DNA from 2 places in the Psychrobacillus sp. FSL H8-0487 genome. Region 2 is predicted to be linked to the other one. Evidence: a T-box and tRNA genes for the amino acid it is inferred to sense, from the RefSeq annotation. Region 2 holds a T-box; the other holds one or more tRNA genes.
The links. A T-box is a leader RNA that pairs with one kind of tRNA and senses whether it is charged. The one in region 2 lies ahead of leuS (leucine--tRNA ligase), so its partner is inferred to be a tRNA-Leu.
Positions count from the first base shown of each region.

Region 1: it encodes a tRNA-Leu, which carries the amino acid that the T-box ahead of leuS (leucine--tRNA ligase) is inferred to sense. The anticodon was not compared.

Region 1 is NZ_JBBOZA010000001.1:3,337,965-3,349,790, reverse strand. It holds gene MHI47_RS17070 (Tex family protein) at 1-1,751, shown strand, start outside; gene MHI47_RS17065 (SprT family protein) at 1,817-2,287, shown strand; tRNA gene MHI47_RS17060 (tRNA-Asn) at 2,368-2,442, shown strand; tRNA gene MHI47_RS17055 (tRNA-Glu) at 2,447-2,518, shown strand; tRNA gene MHI47_RS17050 (tRNA-Asp) at 2,553-2,628, shown strand; tRNA gene MHI47_RS17045 (tRNA-Gln) at 2,632-2,706, shown strand; tRNA gene MHI47_RS17040 (tRNA-Lys) at 2,712-2,784, shown strand; tRNA gene MHI47_RS17035 (tRNA-Leu) at 2,849-2,935, shown strand; tRNA gene MHI47_RS17030 (tRNA-Gly) at 2,964-3,037, shown strand; rRNA gene MHI47_RS17025 (16S ribosomal RNA) at 3,195-4,748, shown strand; rRNA gene MHI47_RS17020 (23S ribosomal RNA) at 4,944-7,872, shown strand; rRNA gene rrf (5S ribosomal RNA) at 7,982-8,097, shown strand; rRNA gene MHI47_RS17010 (16S ribosomal RNA) at 9,040-10,593, shown strand; rRNA gene MHI47_RS17005 (23S ribosomal RNA) at 10,789-11,826, shown strand, end outside.
Region 2 is NZ_JBBOZA010000001.1:2,588,162-2,599,987, reverse strand. It holds gene MHI47_RS13210 (class I SAM-dependent methyltransferase) at 1-439, opposite strand, end outside; gene MHI47_RS13205 (TIGR01212 family radical SAM protein) at 436-1,395, opposite strand; gene MHI47_RS13200 (MDR family MFS transporter) at 1,517-2,701, shown strand; gene MHI47_RS13195 (sigma-54 interaction domain-containing protein) at 2,703-4,046, shown strand; gene MHI47_RS13190 (GntP family permease) at 4,468-5,790, shown strand; gene MHI47_RS13185 (3-hydroxybutyrate dehydrogenase) at 5,835-6,602, shown strand; gene MHI47_RS13180 (CoA transferase subunit A) at 6,755-7,444, shown strand; gene MHI47_RS13175 (3-oxoacid CoA-transferase subunit B) at 7,458-8,111, shown strand; T-box leader at 8,160-8,372, shown strand; gene leuS (leucine--tRNA ligase) at 8,601-11,012, shown strand; gene MHI47_RS13165 (hypothetical protein) at 11,134-11,826, opposite strand, start outside.

The DNA.
Region 1 (11,826 bases), 750 kb from region 2:
CTAAGATAGCAGAAGGCTATTTAAATGAAGAACTAGAAGTTCTTTCAGTAGAGGATGCGTTACTTGGAGCTAGAGATATCTTAGCTGAGCAATTTGCTGACGACGCGAAAATAAGAGAGCAAATCCGTAATATTACCCGTGCGGACGGTAAAATTATTACATCGGTCAAAAAGGCAGAGCTAGATGAAAAGAATGTGTTTGAAATGTATTATGAGTACGAAGAACCTGTTAAAAAGATAGTTCCTCATCGTATATTAGCGGTAAACCGAGGGGAAAAAGAAGATATCTTAAAAGTTGCTCTTCAAGTTCCTATGGAGAAAGCAGCTAATGTGATGAAAACACATTGGATTAAACCATCCTCTAGTGATGCAGTGGAACAAATTGAATTGGCGGTAGAAGACTCATACAAACGACTAATTCAGCCTTCTGTTGAACGAGAGATTCGAGCAGAGCTTACAGAAAAAGCAGAAGCTCAGGCTATTCACATATTCTCCGAAAACCTAAGGAACCTACTATTGCAACAACCATTAAAGGGAAAAGTAATTCTAGGTGTCGATCCAGCTTATCGTACTGGGTGTAAATTAGCGGTTGTAGATGATACAGGAAAACTGCTAGAAGTATCGGCTATTTATCCACATGCGCCTAAAATGGATGTGGAGGGTTCCAAGAAAAAAGTACTTGCTTACTTAAAAAACTATCCTATTTCTTTAATAGCTATCGGAAATGGTACCGCTTCTCGCGAAACAGAACAATTCATTGTGGACTGTTTGAAAGAGGTAGAGGGCGAGGTAGCGTATGTAATAGTAAATGAAGCGGGTGCCAGTGTGTATTCAGCATCTGAAACAGCGCGTAATGAGTTTCCTGACTTACAAGTAGAGCAGAGAAGTGCGGTATCTATTGCTAGAAGATTGCAGGATCCTTTGGCGGAATTAGTGAAGATAGATCCAAAAGCAGTAGGAGTAGGACAATACCAACATGACGTTTCGCAAAAGAAATTATCCGATTCCTTATCCTTTATAGTAGAAACTGCGGTTAACCAAGTAGGAGTAAATGTAAATACTGCATCTGCTTCCCTTTTACAATACGTCTCAGGGCTGTCAAAAACAGTTGCAGAAAACGTGGTTAATATGAGAAACGAGCAAGGGAGGTTTACTTCGCGAGCACAACTTAAGAAAATTCCACGCCTTGGAGCCAAAACTTATGAACAAGCAGTTGGGTTTTTACGCGTACCAGATGCAAAAAATCCGTTTGATGCAACAGGAATCCACCCTGAAAGTTATAAGGGAGCGGAGCAGGTACTGGAAATTGCAGGACTTAAGAAGACGCAAATAGGCACAAAAGAAGCAGAAGAGGCACTAAAGAAAATTTCTATTGAAGAAGTAAGTAGAGAGTTAGAAATAGGGGAGATCACATTAAAGGATATTGTAGATACATTGATCAAACCAGCGCGTGACCCTCGTGAAGCATTCCCGCAGCCAATTCTGAAAAAAGATGTACTCAAATTAGAGGACTTAAAAACAGGAATGGAGTTACAAGGAACAGTAAGAAATGTAGTAGACTTCGGTGCATTTGTAGATATTGGTGTAAAACAAGATGGCCTAGTTCATATTTCTAAACTAAAAAAAGGCTTTGTCAAACATCCTTTAGATGTTGTCTCCCTTGGAGATATAGTTACTGTCTGGGTAGAACAGTTTGATGCCAACAAAGGAAGGATTGCATTAACGATGCTTCCTCCTGAACAACAAGTGTAACGAATAGAGTTGTCCAATGGAGATATGCCACTGGACAACCTCTTTTTAAATAGGGGGGAGATAATATGTCTGATGAAAAATTACACGAACTAGTAAGTCATGTATCAAACGAAGTCTTTGGGAAACAATTTCAACATAAAGCATATTTCAACAAAAGACTTAGAACAACTGGTGGAAGGTATATGTTGAGATCGCACAATATAGAAGTGAATCCGCTAGTTTTCGAAAAGTACGGAATGGAGGAATTGCTAGGCGTGATCAAACACGAGCTTTGTCATTATCACTTACATATAGAAGGAAAAGGCTATCAGCATAGAGATACTGACTTTAGGGAGTTACTTAAAATAACAAACTCACCTAGATTTTGTTCTACTTTAGTGGAGAGAAATGTCCGGAAAAGTAAAAAGAGATATACGTATAAATGCGTAAAATGCTCTCTTTCATATAATCGGAAAATTCGTTTAAATACTAGGAAATACCGTTGTGGCAAGTGTTTTGGAGACCTAATGTTAGTTTCTTTTGAAAATCTTAAATAAATTATCAAAAAGTAGTTGACGTTTTGCAAAACCCTCTCTATAATAGAAAAAGTCGAGTAAAACAAAACGACAAAAGTTATTCCGAAGTAGCTCAGTGGTAGAGCAATCGACTGTTAATCGATCGGTCGTAGGTTCGAGTCCTACCTTCGGAGCCATTATGGCCCCTTGGTCAAGCGGTTAAGACACCGCCCTTTCACGGCGGTAACACGGGTTCGAATCCCGTAGGGGTCATTACCATTTATATTTATTACTTTGTATTTTCAACGGTCCCGTGGTGTAGCGGTTAACATGCCTGCCTGTCACGCAGGAGATCGCCGGTTCGATCCCGGTCGGGACCGCCATGTTGGGGTATAGCCAAGCGGTAAGGCAATGGATTTTGATTCCATCATGCCCTGGTTCGAATCCAGGTACCCCAGCCATTTTTGAGCCATTAGCTCAGTTGGTAGAGCATCTGACTTTTAATCAGAGGGTCGTAGGTTCGAATCCTACATGGCTCATCAAATTGTTGTTGACATTTAAGGTGTTCGAGAGTATAATCAACCTTGTTCTGTTAAGTACTAAGCGGTCGTGGCGGAACGGCAGACGCGCTAGGTTGAGGGCCTAGTGGGGGATAACCCCGTGGAGGTTCAAGTCCTCTCGGCCGCACCAGTCACATAACAATTTAACAAAAATTAATGCGGGTGTAGTTTAGTGGTAAAACCTCAGCCTTCCAAGCTGATGATGAGAGTTCGATTCTCTTCACCCGCTCCATTATTTAATATCATTGAATATTGAACATTGAAAACTGAACATGCAAAACGTTAAGAAACATAGCTTTCAACTAACTTAGTTAGTATGATAGCAAATCAATTTTTGACATCATTTAATGATGATGCCAGCAAAACAAATTGAGCTTTTTAAGTTCTCTATTATGGAGAGTTTGATCCTGGCTCAGGACGAACGCTGGCGGCATGCCTAATACATGCAAGTCGAGCGAATGACGAAGAAGCTTGCTTCTTCTGATTTAGCGGCGGACGGGTGAGTAACACGTGGGCAACCTGCCCTGTAGATTGGGATAACTCCGGGAAACCGGGGCTAATACCGAATAATCCATTTCCTCTCATGGGGAGATGTTAAAAGACGGTTTCGGCTGTCACTACAGGATGGGCCCGCGGCGCATTAGCTAGTTGGTGAGGTAACGGCTCACCAAGGCGACGATGCGTAGCCGACCTGAGAGGGTGATCGGCCACACTGGGACTGAGACACGGCCCAGACTCCTACGGGAGGCAGCAGTAGGGAATCTTCCACAATGGACGAAAGTCTGATGGAGCAATGCCGCGTGAGTGAAGAAGGTTTTCGGATCGTAAAACTCTGTTGTGAGGGAAGAACAAGTACGAGAGTAACTGCTCGTACCTTGACGGTACCTCATTAGAAAGCCACGGCTAACTACGTGCCAGCAGCCGCGGTAATACGTAGGTGGCAAGCGTTGTCCGGAATTATTGGGCGTAAAGCGCGCGCAGGCGGTCCTTTAAGTCTGATGTGAAATCCCACGGCTCAACCGTGGAAGGTCATTGGAAACTGGGGGACTTGAGTACAGAAGAGGAAAGCGGAATTCCAAGTGTAGCGGTGAAATGCGTAGAGATTTGGAGGAACACCAGTGGCGAAGGCGGCTTTCTGGTCTGTAACTGACGCTGAGGCGCGAAAGCGTGGGGAGCAAACAGGATTAGATACCCTGGTAGTCCACGCCGTAAACGATGAGTGCTAAGTGTTAGGGGGTTTCCGCCCCTTAGTGCTGCAGCTAACGCATTAAGCACTCCGCCTGGGGAGTACGGTCGCAAGACTGAAACTCAAAGGAATTGACGGGGGCCCGCACAAGCGGTGGAGCATGTGGTTTAATTCGAAGCAACGCGAAGAACCTTACCAGGTCTTGACATCCCGCTGACCGGCCTAGAGATAGGCTTTTCCCTTCGGGGACAGCGGTGACAGGTGGTGCATGGTTGTCGTCAGCTCGTGTCGTGAGATGTTGGGTTAAGTCCCGCAACGAGCGCAACCCTTGATCTTAGTTGCCAGCATTCAGTTGGGCACTCTAAGGTGACTGCCGGTGATAAACCGGAGGAAGGTGGGGATGACGTCAAATCATCATGCCCCTTATGACCTGGGCTACACACGTGCTACAATGGACGGTACAGAGGGTCGCAACCCCGCGAGGGTGAGCAAATCCCATAAAACCGTTCTCAGTTCGGATTGTAGGCTGCAACTCGCCTACATGAAGCCGGAATCGCTAGTAATCGTGGATCAGCATGCCACGGTGAATACGTTCCCGGGCCTTGTACACACCGCCCGTCACACCACGAGAGTTTGTAACACCCGAAGTCGGTGGGGTAACCCTTACGGGAGCCAGCCGCCGAAGGTGGGACAGATGATTGGGGTGAAGTCGTAACAAGGTAGCCGTATCGGAAGGTGCGGCTGGATCACCTCCTTTCTAAGGATAATATCGGAATACGAATCTTTATTCGTATCTTAACGTTTTGCAGTTCAGTTTTGAATGTTCATTTTATATGAAGATTCAACTCTTGTTCTTTGAAAACTGGATAAAACGACATTGAAACAATAAACAACAAGAAATTCTGTTGTGATTATTTACGTAATCACGACGTGTAAGACTTTTTAACTTTTAGGTTAAGTTAATAAGGGCGCACGGTGAATGCCTTGGCACTAGGAGTCGACGAAGGACGGCACTAACACCGATATGCTTCGGGGAGCTGTAAGTGAGCTTTGATCCGGAGATTTCCGAATGGGGAAACCCACTGTTCGTAATGGAGCAGTACATTTGCGTGAATACATAGCGCATCTGAGACACACCCAGGGAACTGAAACATCTAAGTACCTGGAGGAAGAGAAAGAAAATTCGATTCCCTGAGTAGCGGCGAGCGAAACGGGAATAGCCCAAACCAAAAGGCTTGCCTTTTGGGGTTGTAGGACACTCTACATAGAGTTACAAAGGAATGAGTTAGACGAAGCGATCTGGAAAGGTCCGCAGGATAGGGTAAAAGCCCCGTAGTCTAAAATTCATTCTCTCTTGAGTGTATCCTGAGTACGGCGGAACACGTGAAATTCCGTCGGAATCTGGGAGGACCATCTCCCAAGGCTAAATACTACCTAGTGACCGATAGTGAACCAGTACCGTGAGGGAAAGGTGAAAAGCACCCCGGAAGGGGAGTGAAATAGATCCTGAAACCGTGTGCCTACAAGTAGTTAGAGCCCGTTAATGGGTGATAGCGTGCCTTTTGTAGAATGAACCGGCGAGTTACGATCCCATGCAAGGTTAAGTCGAGAAGACGGAGCCGCAGCGAAAGCGAGTCTGAATAGGGCGAATGAGTATGTGGTCGTAGACCCGAAACCAGGTGATCTACCCATGTCCAGGATGAAGGTAAGGTAACACTTACTGGAGGTCCGAACCCACGCACGTTGAAAAGTGCGGGGATGAGGTGTGGGTAGCGGAGAAATTCCAATCGAACCTGGAGATAGCTGGTTCTCTCCGAAATAGCTTTAGGGCTAGCCTCAAACGTTAGAATCTTGGAGGTAGAGCACTGTTTGGACTAGGGGCCCATCCCGGGTTACCGAATTCAGACAAACTCCGAATGCCAATGATTTATGTTTGGGAGTCAGACTGCGAGTGATAAGATCCGTAGTCAAGAGGGAAACAGCCCAGACCACCAGCTAAGGTCCCAAAGTATTTGTTAAGTGGAAAAGGATGTGGCGTTGCTTAGACAACCAGGATGTTGGCTTAGAAGCAGCCATCATTTAAAGAGTGCGTAATAGCTCACTGGTCGAGTGACGCTGCGCCGAAAATGTATCGGGGCTAAACAAATCACCGAAGCTGTGGATTGATACCTTTGGTATCAGTGGTAGGAGAGCGTTCTAAGGGCGTTGAAGTCAGACCGGAAGGACTGGTGGAGCGCTTAGAAGTGAGAATGCCGGTATGAGTAGCGAAAGACGGGTGAGAATCCCGTCCACCGTATGACTAAGGTTTCCTGAGGAAGGCTCGTCCGCTCAGGGTTAGTCGGGACCTAAGCCGAGGCCGATAGGCGTAGGCGATGGATAACAGGTTGATATTCCTGTACCACCAAACCACCGTTTGAGTAATGGGGGGACGCAGAAGGATAGGGTAAGCATGCTGTTGGTTATGCATGTCCAAGCAGTAAGGTGTGAATGTAGGCAAATCCGCATTCTATAACATTGAGCTGTGATGGCGAGGACGTATGTCTAGAGTTCCTGATTTCACACTGCCAAGAAAAGCCTCTAGCGAGGTGAAAGGTGCCCGTACCGCAAACCGACACAGGTAGTCGAGGAGAGAATCCTAAGGTGAGCGAGAGAACTCTCGTTAAGGAACTCGGCAAAATGACCCCGTAACTTCGGGAGAAGGGGTGCTCTTTTGGGTTCATAGCCTAGAAGAGCCGCAGTGAATAGGCCCAGGCGACTGTTTAGCAAAAACACAGGTCTATGCAAAACCGTAAGGTGAAGTATATGGGCTGACGCCTGCCCGGTGCTGGAAGGTTAAGAGGAGTGCTTAGCGCAAGCGAAGGTGCGAATTGAAGCCCCAGTAAACGGCGGCCGTAACTATAACGGTCCTAAGGTAGCGAAATTCCTTGTCGGGTAAGTTCCGACCCGCACGAAAGGCGTAACGATCTGGGCACTGTCTCAACGAGAGACTCGGTGAAATTATAGTACCTGTGAAGATGCAGGTTACCCGCGACAGGACGGAAAGACCCCGTGGAGCTTTACTATAGCTTGATATTGAATTTTGGTGCAACTTGTACAGGATAGGCAGGAGCCTTAGAGCCCGGAGCGCCAGCTTCGGAGGAGGCGTCGGTGGGATACTGCCCTGGTTGTATTGAAATTCTAACCCATACCCGTAACCCGGGTAGGAGACAGTGTCAGGCGGGTAGTTTGACTGGGGCGGTCGCCTCCTAAAGTGTAACGGAGGCGCCCAAAGGTTCCCTCAGAATGGTTGGAAATCATTCGAAGAGTGTAAAGGCAGAAGGGAGCTTGACTGCGAGACCTACAAGTCGAGCAGGGTCGAAAGACGGGCTTAGTGATCCGGTGGTTCCGCATGGAAGGGCCATCGCTCAACGGATAAAAGCTACCCCGGGGATAACAGGCTTATCTCCCCCAAGAGTCCACATCGACGGGGAGGTTTGGCACCTCGATGTCGGCTCATCGCATCCTGGGGCTGTAGTCGGTCCCAAGGGTTGGGCTGTTCGCCCATTAAAGCGGTACGCGAGCTGGGTTCAGAACGTCGTGAGACAGTTCGGTCCCTATCCGTCGTGGGCGTAGGAAATTTGAGAGGAGCTGTCCTTAGTACGAGAGGACCGGGATGGACACACCGCTGGTGTACCAGTTGTTCTGCCAAGAGCATCGCTGGGTAGCTATGTGTGGACGGGATAAGTGCTGAAAGCATCTAAGCACGAAGCCCCCCTCAAGATGAGATTTCCCATTACGCAAGTAAGTAAGATCCCTCAAAGACGATGAGGTAGATAGGTTCGGGGTGGAAGCGTGGCGACACGTGCAGCTGACGAATACTAATCGATCGAGGACTTAACCAAATTTTGTTTAACGTAACAATGTCGTTTATCCAGTTTTGAGTGAACAAGCACTCTATTTATAAGGATTTCAAGATACAACGCAGTGCGCTGTAAATTGGAAGCCGAAGAGTCTAGTGATGATGGCGAAGAGGTCACACCCGTTCCCATACCGAACACGGAAGTTAAGCTCTTCAGCGCCGATGGTAGTTGGGGGTTTCCCCCTGTGAGAGTAGGACGTCGCTGGGCACCAAAAAGAAGTCGTTACCGAGTTATATCGGTGACGACTTCTTTTTTTGTTTACTGAAAAATAAGCCGAAGGCAGTTACTATATAAGAAAGTGTACGAGCAAGTGGAATCTGGCAGGAACAGAAGTTAAAATCTAGCGCCAATGGTAGTTGGAGGTTTCTACCAGTGAGAATAGGGCGTCACGGGGTTCTAAAAGATTTGTTGCGGAGTCAGACATTAAGGGATTTTTTTGTATAAGAATTGGGAATAAATATGATTAATTTGGATTAAGACTCTAGTGTTAATAAAATGAAAAAGTAAGAGATTAAATAAACCTAATTTAAACCTTAAAGGATCTATTGGTATTTAACTATTGGGGATTAATTTTATTCAATATACGAAAGTAGAAGACTGTTTAACTCTATAAGAAGGTATGTAAGATGATCTGCAAAAAGGAAATAGAAAAAGCTACAGAGGGAGAGTATACCTTTAAGTTAATTGGAGATGATATAACAGTTGGAATTGATGAGGAGGGTAGTTCCCTTAAATAAACCCCTTTTATATAGTAGAAACAGGAGTGAAACATAGCTGTTCTTGTATAAAATATAGAATTCTAAAAGAAAATACGAAAAGACCTTGCTAATTATCATTATAAGTGGTATAGTTATCAAGTTGTCACTTAAACAAGTGACGTTAAATAAAAAAACAATTTAAAAAAAGTTGTTGACAATCACATCAGGAATTGATATGATTTATAAGTTGTCAAAATGAAATTACAACAACATGAACATTGAAAACTGAACATGCAAAACGTTAAGAAACATAGCTTTCAACTAACTTGTTAGGATGATAGCAAAACAATTTTGGACATCATTTAATGATGATGCCAGCAAAACAAAATGAGCTTTTAAACTAGTTCTAATTTGTTCGCTTTCAATGTGCTCTGCATACTGGAAGTGAACTATTATGGAGAGTTTGATCCTGGCTCAGGACGAACGCTGGCGGCATGCCTAATACATGCAAGTCGAGCGAATGACGAAGAAGCTTGCTTCTTCTGATTTAGCGGCGGACGGGTGAGTAACACGTGGGCAACCTGCCCTGTAGATTGGGATAACTCCGGGAAACCGGGGCTAATACCGAATAATCCATTTCCTCACATGGGGAGATGTTAAAAGACGGTTTCGGCTGTCACTACAGGATGGGCCCGCGGCGCATTAGCTAGTTGGTGAGGTAACGGCTCACCAAGGCGACGATGCGTAGCCGACCTGAGAGGGTGATCGGCCACACTGGGACTGAGACACGGCCCAGACTCCTACGGGAGGCAGCAGTAGGGAATCTTCCACAATGGACGAAAGTCTGATGGAGCAATGCCGCGTGAGTGAAGAAGGTTTTCGGATCGTAAAACTCTGTTGTGAGGGAAGAACAAGTATGAGAGTAACTGCTCGTACCTTGACGGTACCTCATTAGAAAGCCACGGCTAACTACGTGCCAGCAGCCGCGGTAATACGTAGGTGGCAAGCGTTGTCCGGAATTATTGGGCGTAAAGCGCGCGCAGGCGGTCCTTTAAGTCTGATGTGAAATCCCACGGCTCAACCGTGGAAGGTCATTGGAAACTGGGGGACTTGAGTACAGAAGAGGAAAGCGGAATTCCAAGTGTAGCGGTGAAATGCGTAGAGATTTGGAGGAACACCAGTGGCGAAGGCGGCTTTCTGGTCTGTAACTGACGCTGAGGCGCGAAAGCGTGGGGAGCAAACAGGATTAGATACCCTGGTAGTCCACGCCGTAAACGATGAGTGCTAAGTGTTAGGGGGTTTCCGCCCCTTAGTGCTGCAGCTAACGCATTAAGCACTCCGCCTGGGGAGTACGGTCGCAAGACTGAAACTCAAAGGAATTGACGGGGGCCCGCACAAGCGGTGGAGCATGTGGTTTAATTCGAAGCAACGCGAAGAACCTTACCAGGTCTTGACATCCCGCTGACCGGCCTAGAGATAGGCTTTTCCCTTCGGGGACAGCGGTGACAGGTGGTGCATGGTTGTCGTCAGCTCGTGTCGTGAGATGTTGGGTTAAGTCCCGCAACGAGCGCAACCCTTGATCTTAGTTGCCAGCATTCAGTTGGGCACTCTAAGGTGACTGCCGGTGATAAACCGGAGGAAGGTGGGGATGACGTCAAATCATCATGCCCCTTATGACCTGGGCTACACACGTGCTACAATGGACGGTACAGAGGGTCGCAACCCCGCGAGGGTGAGCAAATCCCATAAAACCGTTCTCAGTTCGGATTGTAGGCTGCAACTCGCCTACATGAAGCCGGAATCGCTAGTAATCGTGGATCAGCATGCCACGGTGAATACGTTCCCGGGCCTTGTACACACCGCCCGTCACACCACGAGAGTTTGTAACACCCGAAGTCGGTGGGGTAACCCTTACGGGAGCCAGCCGCCGAAGGTGGGACAGATGATTGGGGTGAAGTCGTAACAAGGTAGCCGTATCGGAAGGTGCGGCTGGATCACCTCCTTTCTAAGGATAATATCGGAATACGAATTTTTATTCGTATCTTAACGTTTTGCAGTTCAGTTTTGAATGTTCATTTTATATGAAGATTCAACTCTTGTTCTTTGAAAACTGGATAAAACGACATTGAAACAATAAACAACAAGAAATTCTGTTGTGATTATTTACGTAATCACGACGTGTAAGACTTTTTAACTTTTAGGTTAAGTTAATAAGGGCGCACGGTGAATGCCTTGGCACTAGGAGTCGACGAAGGACGGCACTAACACCGATATGCTTCGGGGAGCTGTAAGTGAGCTTTGATCCGGAGATTTCCGAATGGGGAAACCCACTGTTCGTAATGGAGCAGTACATTTGCGTGAATACATAGCGCATCTGAGACACACCCAGGGAACTGAAACATCTAAGTACCTGGAGGAAGAGAAAGAAAATTCGATTCCCTGAGTAGCGGCGAGCGAAACGGGAATAGCCCAAACCAAAAGGCTTGCCTTTTGGGGTTGTAGGACACTCTACATAGAGTTACAAAGGAATGAGTTAGACGAAGCGATCTGGAAAGGTCCGCAGGATAGGGTAAAAGCCCCGTAGTCTAAAATTCATTCTCTCTTGAGTGTATCCTGAGTACGGCGGAACACGTGAAATTCCGTCGGAATCTGGGAGGACCATCTCCCAAGGCTAAATACTACCTAGTGACCGATAGTGAACCAGTACCGTGAGGGAAAGGTGAAAAGCACCCCGGAAGGGGAGTGAAATAGATCCTGAAACCGTGTGCCTACAAGTAGTTAGAGCCCGTTAATGGGTGATAGCGTGCCTTTTGTAGAATGAACCGGCGAGTTACGATCCCATGCAAGGTTAAGTCGAGAAGACGGAGCCGCAGCGAAAGCGAGTCTGAATAGGGCGAATGAGTATGTGGTCGTAGACCCGAAACCAGGTGATCTACCCATGTCCAGGATGAAGGTAAGGTAACACTTACTGGAGGTCCGAACCCACGCACGTTGAAAAGTGCGGGGATGAGGTGTGGGTAGCGGAGAAATTCCAATCGAACCTGGAGATAGCTGGTTCTCTCCGAAATAGCTTTAGGGCTAGCCTCAAACGTTAGAATCTTGGAGGTAGAGCACTGTTTGGACTAGGGGCCCATCCCGGGTTACCGAATTCAGACAAACTCCGAATGCCAATGATTTATGTTTGGGAGTCAGACTGCGAGTGATAAGATCCGTAGTCAAGAGGGAAACAGCCCAGACC
Region 2 (11,826 bases):
CTTCTTTACCTCCGGGGTGACCGTGATAAACGACTAGTACGATCATTCCACCAACTTTGAGAAGTTGAAGTAACGATTCAATTGCCTGTAATGTAGAATTACCCGTAGTAATAATTTCATGGTCACTTCCAGGTAAATAACCTAGATTGAATATGGCTGCTGAAACTTCTTGCTGGATATAAAGGTGTAGGTTTTCATGCCCATCTTGAATTAATGTCGCTAGCTCTAATTTATTTGCTTCTTCTAATCTGTCGCTAGTTGCTTGAATAGCTTCGGCCTGGACATCAAAAGCATAAACATGTCCATTTTCACCAACAAGCTCGGTTAAAAACAAGGTGTCGTGTCCATTCCCTGCAGTTGCATCTACTACAGTATCTCCTGGTTCAACCGTAGACATGAGCAATTGTTTCGCAAAAGGTAGTACTCTTTTTAGTTTCATTTTACTACACCACTTTTTTCATAATGTTTTCCTTGATAACTTTCTCGTGAAGCAAGTTCCGCATCTATCCCGTTTAATACATCCCATTTATTTACACTCCACATTGGTCCAATCATTAAGTCAATGGGACCATCTCCAGTTATACGCTGTACGACCATCTCAGGAGGCAAAACTTCTAGCTGATCAGCTACTAGCTGAAAATAGGGGTCACGCTCCATGAACTCTAACATTCCTTTTTCATACTGTTTAACCATTGGTGTTCCTTTTAACAGATGAAGTAAATGTATTTTTATCCCTTGAACATCGAGTTTGGCAACTTCTCTAGCGGTTTCCATCATCATGTCTCGGTTTTCTAAGGGTAGCCCGTTTATAATATGCGTACATATAGAAATTCCATGTTTTCTTAATTTATTAACTCCTTCTATATAAGTAGGGAAGTCGTGGGCACGGTTTACTAAATTAGCAGTTCGCTCGTGAACTGTCTGTAGTCCAAGCTCTATCCATAAAAATGTTCGTTTGTTGAGCTCAGCTAGGTATTCAACTACATCATCGGGTAGACAATCAGGTCTTGTCGCAATAGAAATCCCTATCACACCTTCTAAGGCCAATGCAGCTTCAAATTTTTCTTTTAAAACAGGGAGGGGGGCATGTGTATTCGTATAAGCTTGGAAATAAGCTATATATTTTCCGTTTTTCCATTTCTCATGCATGTTTGTTTTAATCTTTTCGAATTGCACTGGTATAGAATCTACTTTATCGCCAGCGAAATCTCCACTACCTGCGACACTACAAAAAGTACAGCCGCCAAAAGCGACAGTACCATCTCTATTTGGACAATCAAACCCCGCATCTAAAGCTATTTTGAAAATCTTCATGCCAAATCTATCTCTTAAATGTCGATTCCATGTATAATACCGTTTCCCATCTGAAGGGAATGGAAAGTTATTTTCATTCATATTCTTCACTCCTTAACAGGATTATTTTAACATGACTTTGAGAAGTTTGTTCTAATCTTCTTGAAGTGCTATTTGAAAAGGAATACAATATTCTGAGTGCAATAGAAATGGGGTGTTACAATTGCCAAAAGCAGTATGGTTTTTAATAATTGGAATGTTTATCAATACAATGGGAAATTCTTTTTTATGGCCATTACATACAATATATATGCATGAGCATTTAGGACAAACACTAACGATGGCAGGAATCGTGCTAATGATTAATGCTGGAACTGGAGTTATTGGTAACTTACTTGGTGGTTACTTATTTGACAGAATAGGTGGATATAAATCTATTATGTTCGGAATTATATTGTCAATGATTTCTCTTGTGCTTTTAACTTTTTGGCATGGATGGCCAGAATATATATGGTTTGTGGCAATTTTAGGTTTTAGTGGTGGTATTATTTTCCCTAGCATGTATGCGTTAGTAGGTAGTGTCTGGCCCGAAGGTGGTCGTAAGGCGTTTAATGCTATATACTTGTCCCAAAATTTAGGAGTGGCTCTTGGTCCAGCCGTGGCAGGATTGGTTGCAGATCATAATATTAATAATATTTTTCTAGCAAATTTATTGACTTATGTATTATTTTTAGTGGTTGCAGGCGTCTATTACCGCAAAATGGGACTTGCACCAAATATTAATGCTTCTGTACTGAAAAGTTCTAAAAAAATCAAACAAAAAGCACCGTTTTATGCGTTGTTAATTGTCACTATCGGTTATATGTTTACATGGGTAGCTTATGTACAATGGACTTCTACCATTTCTACTCATGTGTTGGATTTAGGTATAACATTAAAACAATATAGTTTACTATGGACTATAAATGGCGGACTCATATTGGCAGCTCAGCCACTTATAAAGCCAATCATAAATAGATTGGAGCATAAGATAAAAACACAAATGATTCTTGGCATAGCTATATTTATGGCGTCATTTGTTGTTGTTTCTTATGCGGAAGATTATACAATGTTTATCGTTGCAATGGTGATCCTGACACTCGGGGAGGTATTTATCTGGCCAGCTGTACCAACATTGGCTGGACAGTTAGCACCGAAAGGGAGAGAAGGATTTTATCAAGGTATAGTGAATAGCATGGCTACTATTGGAAGAATGATTGGTCCGTTAGCTGGAGGTATTTTAGTAGATGTATATGGTATTCAAGCCATGTTCTTTGTTTTCACTTTGCTAATAGGGTTAGCAATAATTCCTACGCTTTTATATGATCGACCACTGAAGAAAGCAGAGCTGGAGAAGGAAGTGATTTAGTTTGGATAATTTTCAACAACATTTACCAACTTCTGTACTTGCCGAAATTTTAGAAAATGCATTTCAATGGTTTGTTGTAGTAGATGCAGATTCGAAAATTCTATATATCAACGAAGATTATTGCCGCTTTCTTGAAGTAACGAGAGAGGAAGCGATAGGTAAACCAGTAGCTGATATTATTGAAAATACGAAAATGCATGAAGTTATAAAGTCTGGTGTTCCAGACAATGCATCTCCACATTATATTAAAGGAACGTATATGCTAGCGAATCGAGTTCCTCTTTTTGTAGACGGAAAGATTGTTGGGGCTTTTGGAAGTGTAATTTTCAGAGATATGTCCGATTGGAAAAGACTAAGTTCTCATGTTCGTACCACAATGGAAAGAATGCAGTTAAATATAGAAGACAATAGTTATACCGAGTACAGATTGGAAGACATAAAAGGAAGTTCACCAGCTATCCGGAAGATTAAAGAAACGACTGGAATAATAGCACCTAGTGATCTTCCAGTCTTAATTGAAGGGGAGAGTGGAACTGGAAAAGATATGTTTGCACATAGCATACATCAGCTTTCTGAACGCTCGGACTTTCCTTTTGTTAAAGTGAATTGTGCAGAAGTTCCGGTTGAGTTATTGGAAAGGGAACTATTTGGTGTATATAATCCACTTACTGAAACTGTCCAAAATGGAAGAGTTAAACAAGCAGATAAAGGGACTCTATATATAGATGAAATTAGTGCACTTCCGCTGACACTTCAAGCAAAGTTATTAAGAGCAATGCAAGAAGAGGAAATTACTCCACTGAATTCGGAGCAGAGTGAAAAAGTAAATATTCGAATAGTTGCTTCGTCCAACATTTCCCTTTCTCAACTAATTGAGGAAAAGAAATTTAGGGAGGATTTATATTATCGTTTGCAAGCAATTACATTGAAAATTCCACCTTTAAGAGAAAGAATGGAAGATTTTGTTGATTTACTGAATTTCTTTTTACAAAAGTTCATGCTTCACGCAGGGCGAAGACATATCACACTCGCAACAAAAACTCGGGAATTACTTCAATCCTATCATTGGCCAGGTAATGTAAGGGAATTACAAAATATTTTACAGGCTGCTGTTTACTTAGCAGAAAAAGATACTATTATGCCTTCCGCTCTGCCTTCCCAGATTAAGTTAAGTAATGTACCTTCTTTTCAAACTACGGGGACGCTTGAGGATATATTAGCAGAAGTAGAAAAGAAAGTACTTCAATCTTACTTAGAGGAAGAATCTGATAAAAGACAAATTGCCAAACAACTTGGACTCAGTAGATCAACACTTTACGAGAAGATAAAAAAACACAACTTATGACCTAAATCCGTTTTTCTGGACACGTATCCAGAAAAACGGATTTTTATTTTATTTCTATATACCTCTTGATACCAAGTTTGATTAAATTTATATCCGAAAATTCGGATTTTGAGGATATTTACAGTTAACATTTCTGTCACATTTTGTATTGATAGAAAATTATGGTTGTGCTTTAATGACTTATGAAAGCGCTTTTAAAATTTTGTATTCAAAAGTTAACCAAGGAAGAAATCTATTCACTGCAGAGTTTAGATTTTGGATATTAGCAAAGAAAATTGGTTGTAAATGAATTTACGATTAGGATGATCGCGCACTTAATTTTTTCTTACTTGAGTTTGTTATTTATTTCAATCACTTTTATACACGGATGCTACAAATACAACTTATTATTCTTAAATAATTGGGGGAAATGTAAATGGAAATATTGAGTATGGTCGGTCTTATAGGAGGTTTAGCCTTACTGATAGTGTTGACTATGAAAGGCGTTAATATTTTAATAGCTGGTCCTATTTCTGCACTATTGGTAGCTGTGACAAGTGGAATGCCTTTATTTTCCCAGCTTGCTGGTAAAGATGAGGCTGATTATGTTACGAGTTATATGTCAGGTTTTACTGGTTTTATCGCTTCGTGGTATTTGATGTTCTTACTTGGAGCGGTTTTCGGAAAGGTCATGGAGGATAGTGGTGCGGCAGATTCCGTATCCAAGTGGATTGTTGGTAAGTTGGGGATGAAGTATGCAGTACTAGCTATTGTCCTAGCTTGTGCGGTATTAACATTTGGAGGAGTAAGTCTTTTCGTAGTTGCTTTTTCTGTCTATCCAATGGCTATTTCTTTGTTTAAACAAGCAGATTTACCGCGTCGTTTTATACCAGCAACATTAGCCTTAGGATCTGTCACGTTTACGATGACATCTGCGGCTTCACCTGAAATTCAAAACTGGATCCCAATTCAATATTTAGGGACTGATGCATATGCGGGTTGGGAAGTAAGTATAATTGTCGCTTTGTTTATGGCCACTTTTGGATACTGGTGGTTGAAACGTATTATTCAAAAGGCTGTTAATAAAGGAGAACGTTTTATAGATCGTGAAACAGATCCAACATTTGATACTAATAGAAATCTGCCAAATCCGTTTTTAGCAATGATTCCATTACTAGTAGTACTAATAATCTCATATATTTTCCATGATAAACTTGCGCAGTCGGCTTTAATAATTGCATTACTTGGTGGTGTAATTGCCACTTATATTGTTGGACGAAAATATTCTAAAAATTTCTGGGAAGCATTTTCAGCAGGTACAGTCGGTGCGATTATAGCAATCGGAAATACTGCCGCAGTAGTGGGTTTCGGCGGAGTTGCTAAAAACGTACCTGCATTTACAACGGCAGTAGAGGCAATGACAAATATTCCTGGTTCACCTCTAATTGGTGCTGCTATTGCGGTATCGGTAATTGCTGGTATGACGGGTTCTTCATCGGGTGGTCAGACAATTGCATTGCCATTGTTAGCCCCGCATTATCTAGATATGGGAGTAAATGCTGAGGCATTACACAGGGTCGTAGCCATTTCTTCGGGTGCCCTTGATTCATTGCCGCATAATGGCTATGTCGTCACTACTATTCAATCAATCTGTGGTGAAAAACATAGTGCAGCTTATTGGCCAGTTGCTGCGACCACTGTAGTTGTACCAACACTTGGTGTAATAATTGCGATTATTCTCTTCTCGTTTGGATTAGGGATTTAAAATTACTGAAAATTACTATACGACATATTTCTGGAGGTTATAAAATGGTAAAAGATAGAGTGCTCCTTATTACGGGAGCAGCAGGGGGCATTGGGTTGGAGATTGCTCATGAATTTTATAAGGCTGGGGCGATTGTAGTACTAACAGATGTAAATGAAGAAAAAGTAAAAGAAGCCGCAAAACTTTTAGGGGATGATGTATTAGGTCTTAAATGCGATGTGACAAAGGAAGAAGATATTATTGACTCAATTAATGTCACTATAGAGAAGTATGGAAGTGTGGATATTCTTATTAATAACGCCGGTATGCAGCACGTTGCAATGTTGGAAGATTTTCCAACAGAACGCTTTGAACTATTGATAAAAATAATGCTGACTGCTCCGTTTATAGCAACTAAACACGTTCTTCCGCATATGCGGAAGAACGGATTCGGGAGAATTATCAATATGGCATCTATAAATGGTTTAGTCGGTTTTGCTGGGAAAGCAGCGTATAACTCAGCTAAACATGGTTTAATTGGACTTACGAAAGTTGCAGCTCTGGAAACAGCAGCGGATGGAATAACTGTCAATGCAGTTTGCCCAGGGTACGTGGATACGCCACTCGTTCGAAACCAATTCAAAGATTTAGCGAAAGTACGAAATGTTCCAGTGGAATCTGTATTGGAAGAAGTGTTATATCCTCTAGTTCCACAAAAACGATTGTTAGAAGTGAAGGAAGTTGCAGATCTTACTCTTTTTTTAGCGAGTGATTCCGCAAAAGGAATGACTGGGCAAGCAGTTGTTTTGGATGGTGGCTATACTAGTCAATAGGTATTCTATTTATATAAAAAATTTGGATTCAATTCTAGGTGCGATTCAGAATAATAATGCTTAGAATCTAGGTACAAGAATTTAGTTTGCTAAGTTGTCGAATATTTGAGAAAATAATAATGTATCAAGCTTAGATGAAAGGGGATTGGAGCATGAAACCTATTTACAATTCAGCTAAAGAGGCTGTTGCAGGGGTGCAAGATGGAATGACGCTGATGGTTGGAGGTTTTGGACTAGTTGGAATTCCAGAACAGCTAATACTGGCTTTAGTCGATAAAGGTGTGAAGGACTTAACGGTTATTTCGAACAATTGTGGCGTGGATGACTGGGGTCTAGGTCTGCTACTTAAAAATAAGCAAATAAAGAAAATGATAGGTTCATATGTTGGAGAAAACAAAGAGTTTGAAAGACAAGTAATCTCAGGTGAAATAGAAGTGGAATTGACTCCACAAGGAACTCTAGCGGAGAAAATTCGTGCTGGTGGGGCTGGAATTCCCGCTTTCTTTACTCCTGCTGGTGTAGGTACTACAGTCGCGGAAGGTAAAGAAGTGCGAGTTTATGATGGAAAAGAATATGTACTAGAAGAGGCACTTCGAGCGGATTATTCTTTCATACGTGCAGCTCAAGCAGATAAATTCGGAAATCTTATCTATAATATGACAGCGCAAAACTTTAATCCAATGATGGCTGCTGCTGGCAAAATTACCATTGCAGAGGTAGAAGAAATTGTAGAAACAGGAGATTTAAATCCTGCTCAAATACATACACCAAGCATTTATGTTCAAGGTCTATTCCAAGCGGAACAAGAAAAAAGAATCGAACGTTTAACGACACGTTCTTAAGGAGGAGTTTCGATTGAATTCACGTGAAAAAATTGCAAGAAGAGCAGAAAAAGAAATTGAAAATGGAAACTACGTAAACTTAGGAATTGGAATTCCGACTTTAGTTGCGAATTTCATCTCTCCCGATAAAACGGTCGTTTTACAATCGGAAAATGGCTTACTTGGTATTGGACCGTACCCAACCGAGCAAGAAGTTAACCCTGACCTTATCAATGCAGGTAAGGAAACAGTAACGACTATTCCAGGCTCGGCTTTTTTCAATAGTGCAGAGTCATTCGCGATGATTCGCGGAGGACATGTCGACGTGGCTATTTTAGGTGCGATGGAAGTATCCGAAAAAGGTGACCTCGCTAACTGGATGATCCCAGGCAAGATGATTAAAGGCATGGGAGGGGCAATGGATCTCGTGCACGGTGCAAAGAAAATTATCGTCATTATGGATCATTGTGCTAAAGACGGTTCTGCTAAAATTAAAAAACAATGTGAATTACCTTTAACAGGCAAGGCAGTTGTGAATAAAATAATAACAGAACGGGCAATGATAGAAGTAACAGAAAATGGACTTGAATTGAAAGAGGTATTCGAGGGTTACTCTGTTCAGGATATTATAGATGCTACAAAAGCGGAACTTATAATTAATAACGTAAGGGAAAATGTCTCTATTTAACATCAGCTTGTATTTTAAAGTGGAATCCATTATTATTAAAACTAATAGAAGTCGACTGTGAAAAGGATTAGTAAATAAATCTCGTATCTTTAGAGAGCTAACGGATGGTGTAAGTTAGCGTTACGAATTATTGAACTCGCCTTTGAGTCTGTATAAGTGAACTGATAGTAGCTTGTACCGTTTTCCGCGTTAAGGAATCAAGTTGAGTGAAGTTTTCACTAATTTGGGTGGTACCGCGTGAGTATATCTCTCGTCCCTTAGTTTTTTAAGGGGCGAGTTTTTTTATGTCTAGCTTTAGAGTCTAACCTCTTGGGGCAAATGTGAAATAGCTGATGTGGCTGAGGTGCTTCTTCCTAGGTCCGCACGATGCGGGTTATGTCTGCTATGCCACAGGATGTGGCGCACTTTACAGATCTATCCTAAACACATTTGCCTGTCGAGGCAGAAATAGGCGCTTCCGCTTTTCATACATTGGAGGAGGAAAAATTTATGAGCTTTAATCATGAAGCAATCGAAAAAAAATGGCAAAAGTATTGGCAAGAAAACAAAACGTATAAGATGACAGATGATCCGTCTAAACCAAAATTCTATGCATTGGATATGTTCCCTTATCCTTCAGGAGTAGGTCTACATGTAGGTCATCCACTTGGATATATCGCAACGGATATTCTAAGTTCGTTTAAACGTAAACAAGGTTATAACGTTCTTCATCCAATGGGGTGGGATGCTTTTGGACTTCCAGCGGAGCAATATGCAATTGATACTGGGAACGATCCTGCAGAGTTCACGGCAAAAAATATTGCTACTTTTAAACGTCAAATGACGGATTTAGGATTTTCTTTTGACTGGGACAGAGAGGTAAATACGACAGATCCTTCGTATTACAAATGGACTCAATGGATTTTCATCCAGCTGTACAAAAAAGGCCTAGCATATGTAGATGAAGTGCCGGTAAACTGGTGTCCAGCATTAGGAACTGTTTTAGCTAATGAAGAAGTAATTGACGGTGTGTCAGAGCGTGGAGGGCATCCAGTAGAACGTCGTCCGATGCGACAATGGGTACTTCGTATAACTGCTTATGCAGACAGACTTTTAGAAGATTTAGATGATCTTGACTGGCCAGACAGCTTAAAAGAAATGCAACGTAATTGGATAGGACGTTCAGAGGGTGCGGAGCTTACTTTTGAAGTGGCAGGCACGAAAGAATCCTTCCGTGCATTTACAACACGTCCGGATACAATTTTTGGTGCAACCTATGCAGTATTAGCGCCTGAGCATAAGCTTGTGGATGCTATAACTACTGAGGAACAAGCAGAAGCAGTGCTAGCTTATAAAGATCAAGTGAAATTAAAAAGTGACCTTGAACGTACAGATCTTGCAAAACATAAAACAGGTGTATTTACAGGTGCTTATGCCGTTAACCCAGTAAGTGGAGAGAAGATGCCAATATGGATTGCTGATTATGTATTAGCGACATACGGTACTGGTGCTATTATGGCAGTTCCTGCACATGATGAGCGTGACTACGAGTTCGCAAAACAATTTGATTTGCCAATCGTGGAAGTAGTTGCTGGTGGGGACATCTCACAAGAAGCTTACACTGCTGATGGCACACTTATTAACTCTGAGTTTTTAAATGGCTTAAACAAACAAGAAGCAATTGCCAAAGCGATTGAATGGTTTGAAACAAATGGTAAAGGTGAGAAGAAAATTACGTATCGTCTACGTGATTGGTTATTCAGTCGTCAACGTTATTGGGGCGAGCCGATTCCAATTATTCATTGGGAAGATGGCACTTCTACACCAGTAGAAGAGTCTGAATTACCGTTAATGCTTCCAGTTACTACAGATATTAAACCAAGTGGTACAGGTGAGTCGCCACTAGCTAATATTACGGAATGGGTTAATGTTGTGGATCCAGTAACCGGTAAAAAAGGCCGTCGTGAAACGAATACTATGCCTCAGTGGGCAGGTAGCTGCTGGTATTACCTACGTTATATCGATCCAAACAATGACGAGGCACTTGTCGATCCAGAACTAGTGAAACGCTGGCTTCCAGTGGACATTTATGTAGGTGGAGCAGAGCATGCAGTACTTCATTTATTGTACGCACGTTTCTGGCATAAATTCCTTTATGATATTGGTGTAGTTACTACGAAAGAGCCATTCCAAAAGTTATTTAACCAAGGGATGATTCTTGGAGAAGGTAACGAGAAAATGTCTAAATCTAAAGGGAATGTAGTTAACCCTGATGATATCGTGAAAAGTCATGGAGCCGATTCACTTCGTCTTTATGAAATGTTCATGGGGCCACTAGACTCCTCGAAACCATGGTCTACAAATGGTTTAGATGGATCAAGAAGATTCCTAGATCGTATATGGCGTCTATTGGTCGATGAAGACGGTAAGTTGAGTGCTAAAGTTACGGATACTTCTTCTGATAATATGGAAAAAGCATATCATCAAACAGTTAAAAAAGTAACGGAAGACTTTGAAGCAATGCATTACAATACCGCTATTTCACAAATGATGGTATTTATCAATGAAGGATATAAAGCGGAGCAAATTTCAAAAGAATATGTTGAAGGATTTGTGAAGCTTATTTCTCCAATCGTTCCACATATTGCAGAAGAATTATGGGGTATTCTTGGACATGACGATACAATCGTTTACGAATCTTGGCCAACATTTGATGAATCGAAACTAGTAGACAATGAAGTAGAAATCCCAGTTCAAATTAAAGGGAAAGTACGTGCAAAATTGAACGTTGCTAAAGATGCAACAAAAGAAGAGTTGGAAGCATTAGCTCTTGCTTCAGAACAAGTTCAACAATGGTTGGATGGTCAAGAAGTGAAGAAAATTATTGCAATTCCAGGTAAAATGGTCAATATCGTAATTTAATGAAGCTGTGACTATAAATAAGAGTATTTAAAATCATCTCAACTCTATGCTTTTCTTAGAGTTGAGATGATTTTTTTGTTGAATGGTTAGTAGAAATAAGCAGCTTTTTTATTTGCAATAACTATTGGAATTCATAAGGGTTAGGATAACCTATTTTTATTAATTCCTCTGGTGTCATCTTAACTAATTCTTCAAGAGGATAATAATTAGGACTATCGATATTTAAATCGTAACTATCATGTGATTCAAGAATCTCATCTTGCACTAAATTTAAAAAATCACGATTTTCTAAGAGGTCCGGGCCGGCATATGATAGATACAAGTAAAGGTTCCCGTTTGGAACGAACGTAGCCTTTAAAATATGAGAAGTCTCTTTAGAGTAAATAAAGCGATCAGCATCGGTTGAAGAGATAACTTTAATCCCATCAAAATCATTAAAAAATTTATCGAAGTTTTTTTCATCTGTCTTTTGGAATATTATTAAATCTAATTTATCATTATAAAAATAAAATCTCGCTTTACCATCATAATCAAATATTAAGTCAGCAATACTGCCATCCTCCTGATATTCTACGGAGTAATTTCCACCTAAGCTTTCTATTACTTTCGATTGTGAGTCACCTAATGTCACCCCATTAAGATAAAGTAAACCTTGTTCTTCTGAAAATGTGGGTTTGGTTAAATCCAATGGTAGTTCAGTTGCAGACTGTTGTTCATTTTCCATAATAGATTCGTTTAAGACAAAAAGCACAGCACTCATTGTTAGTAGTGCGCTAATCACGACATATCGCCATTTATATTTTGGTCTTTCCTC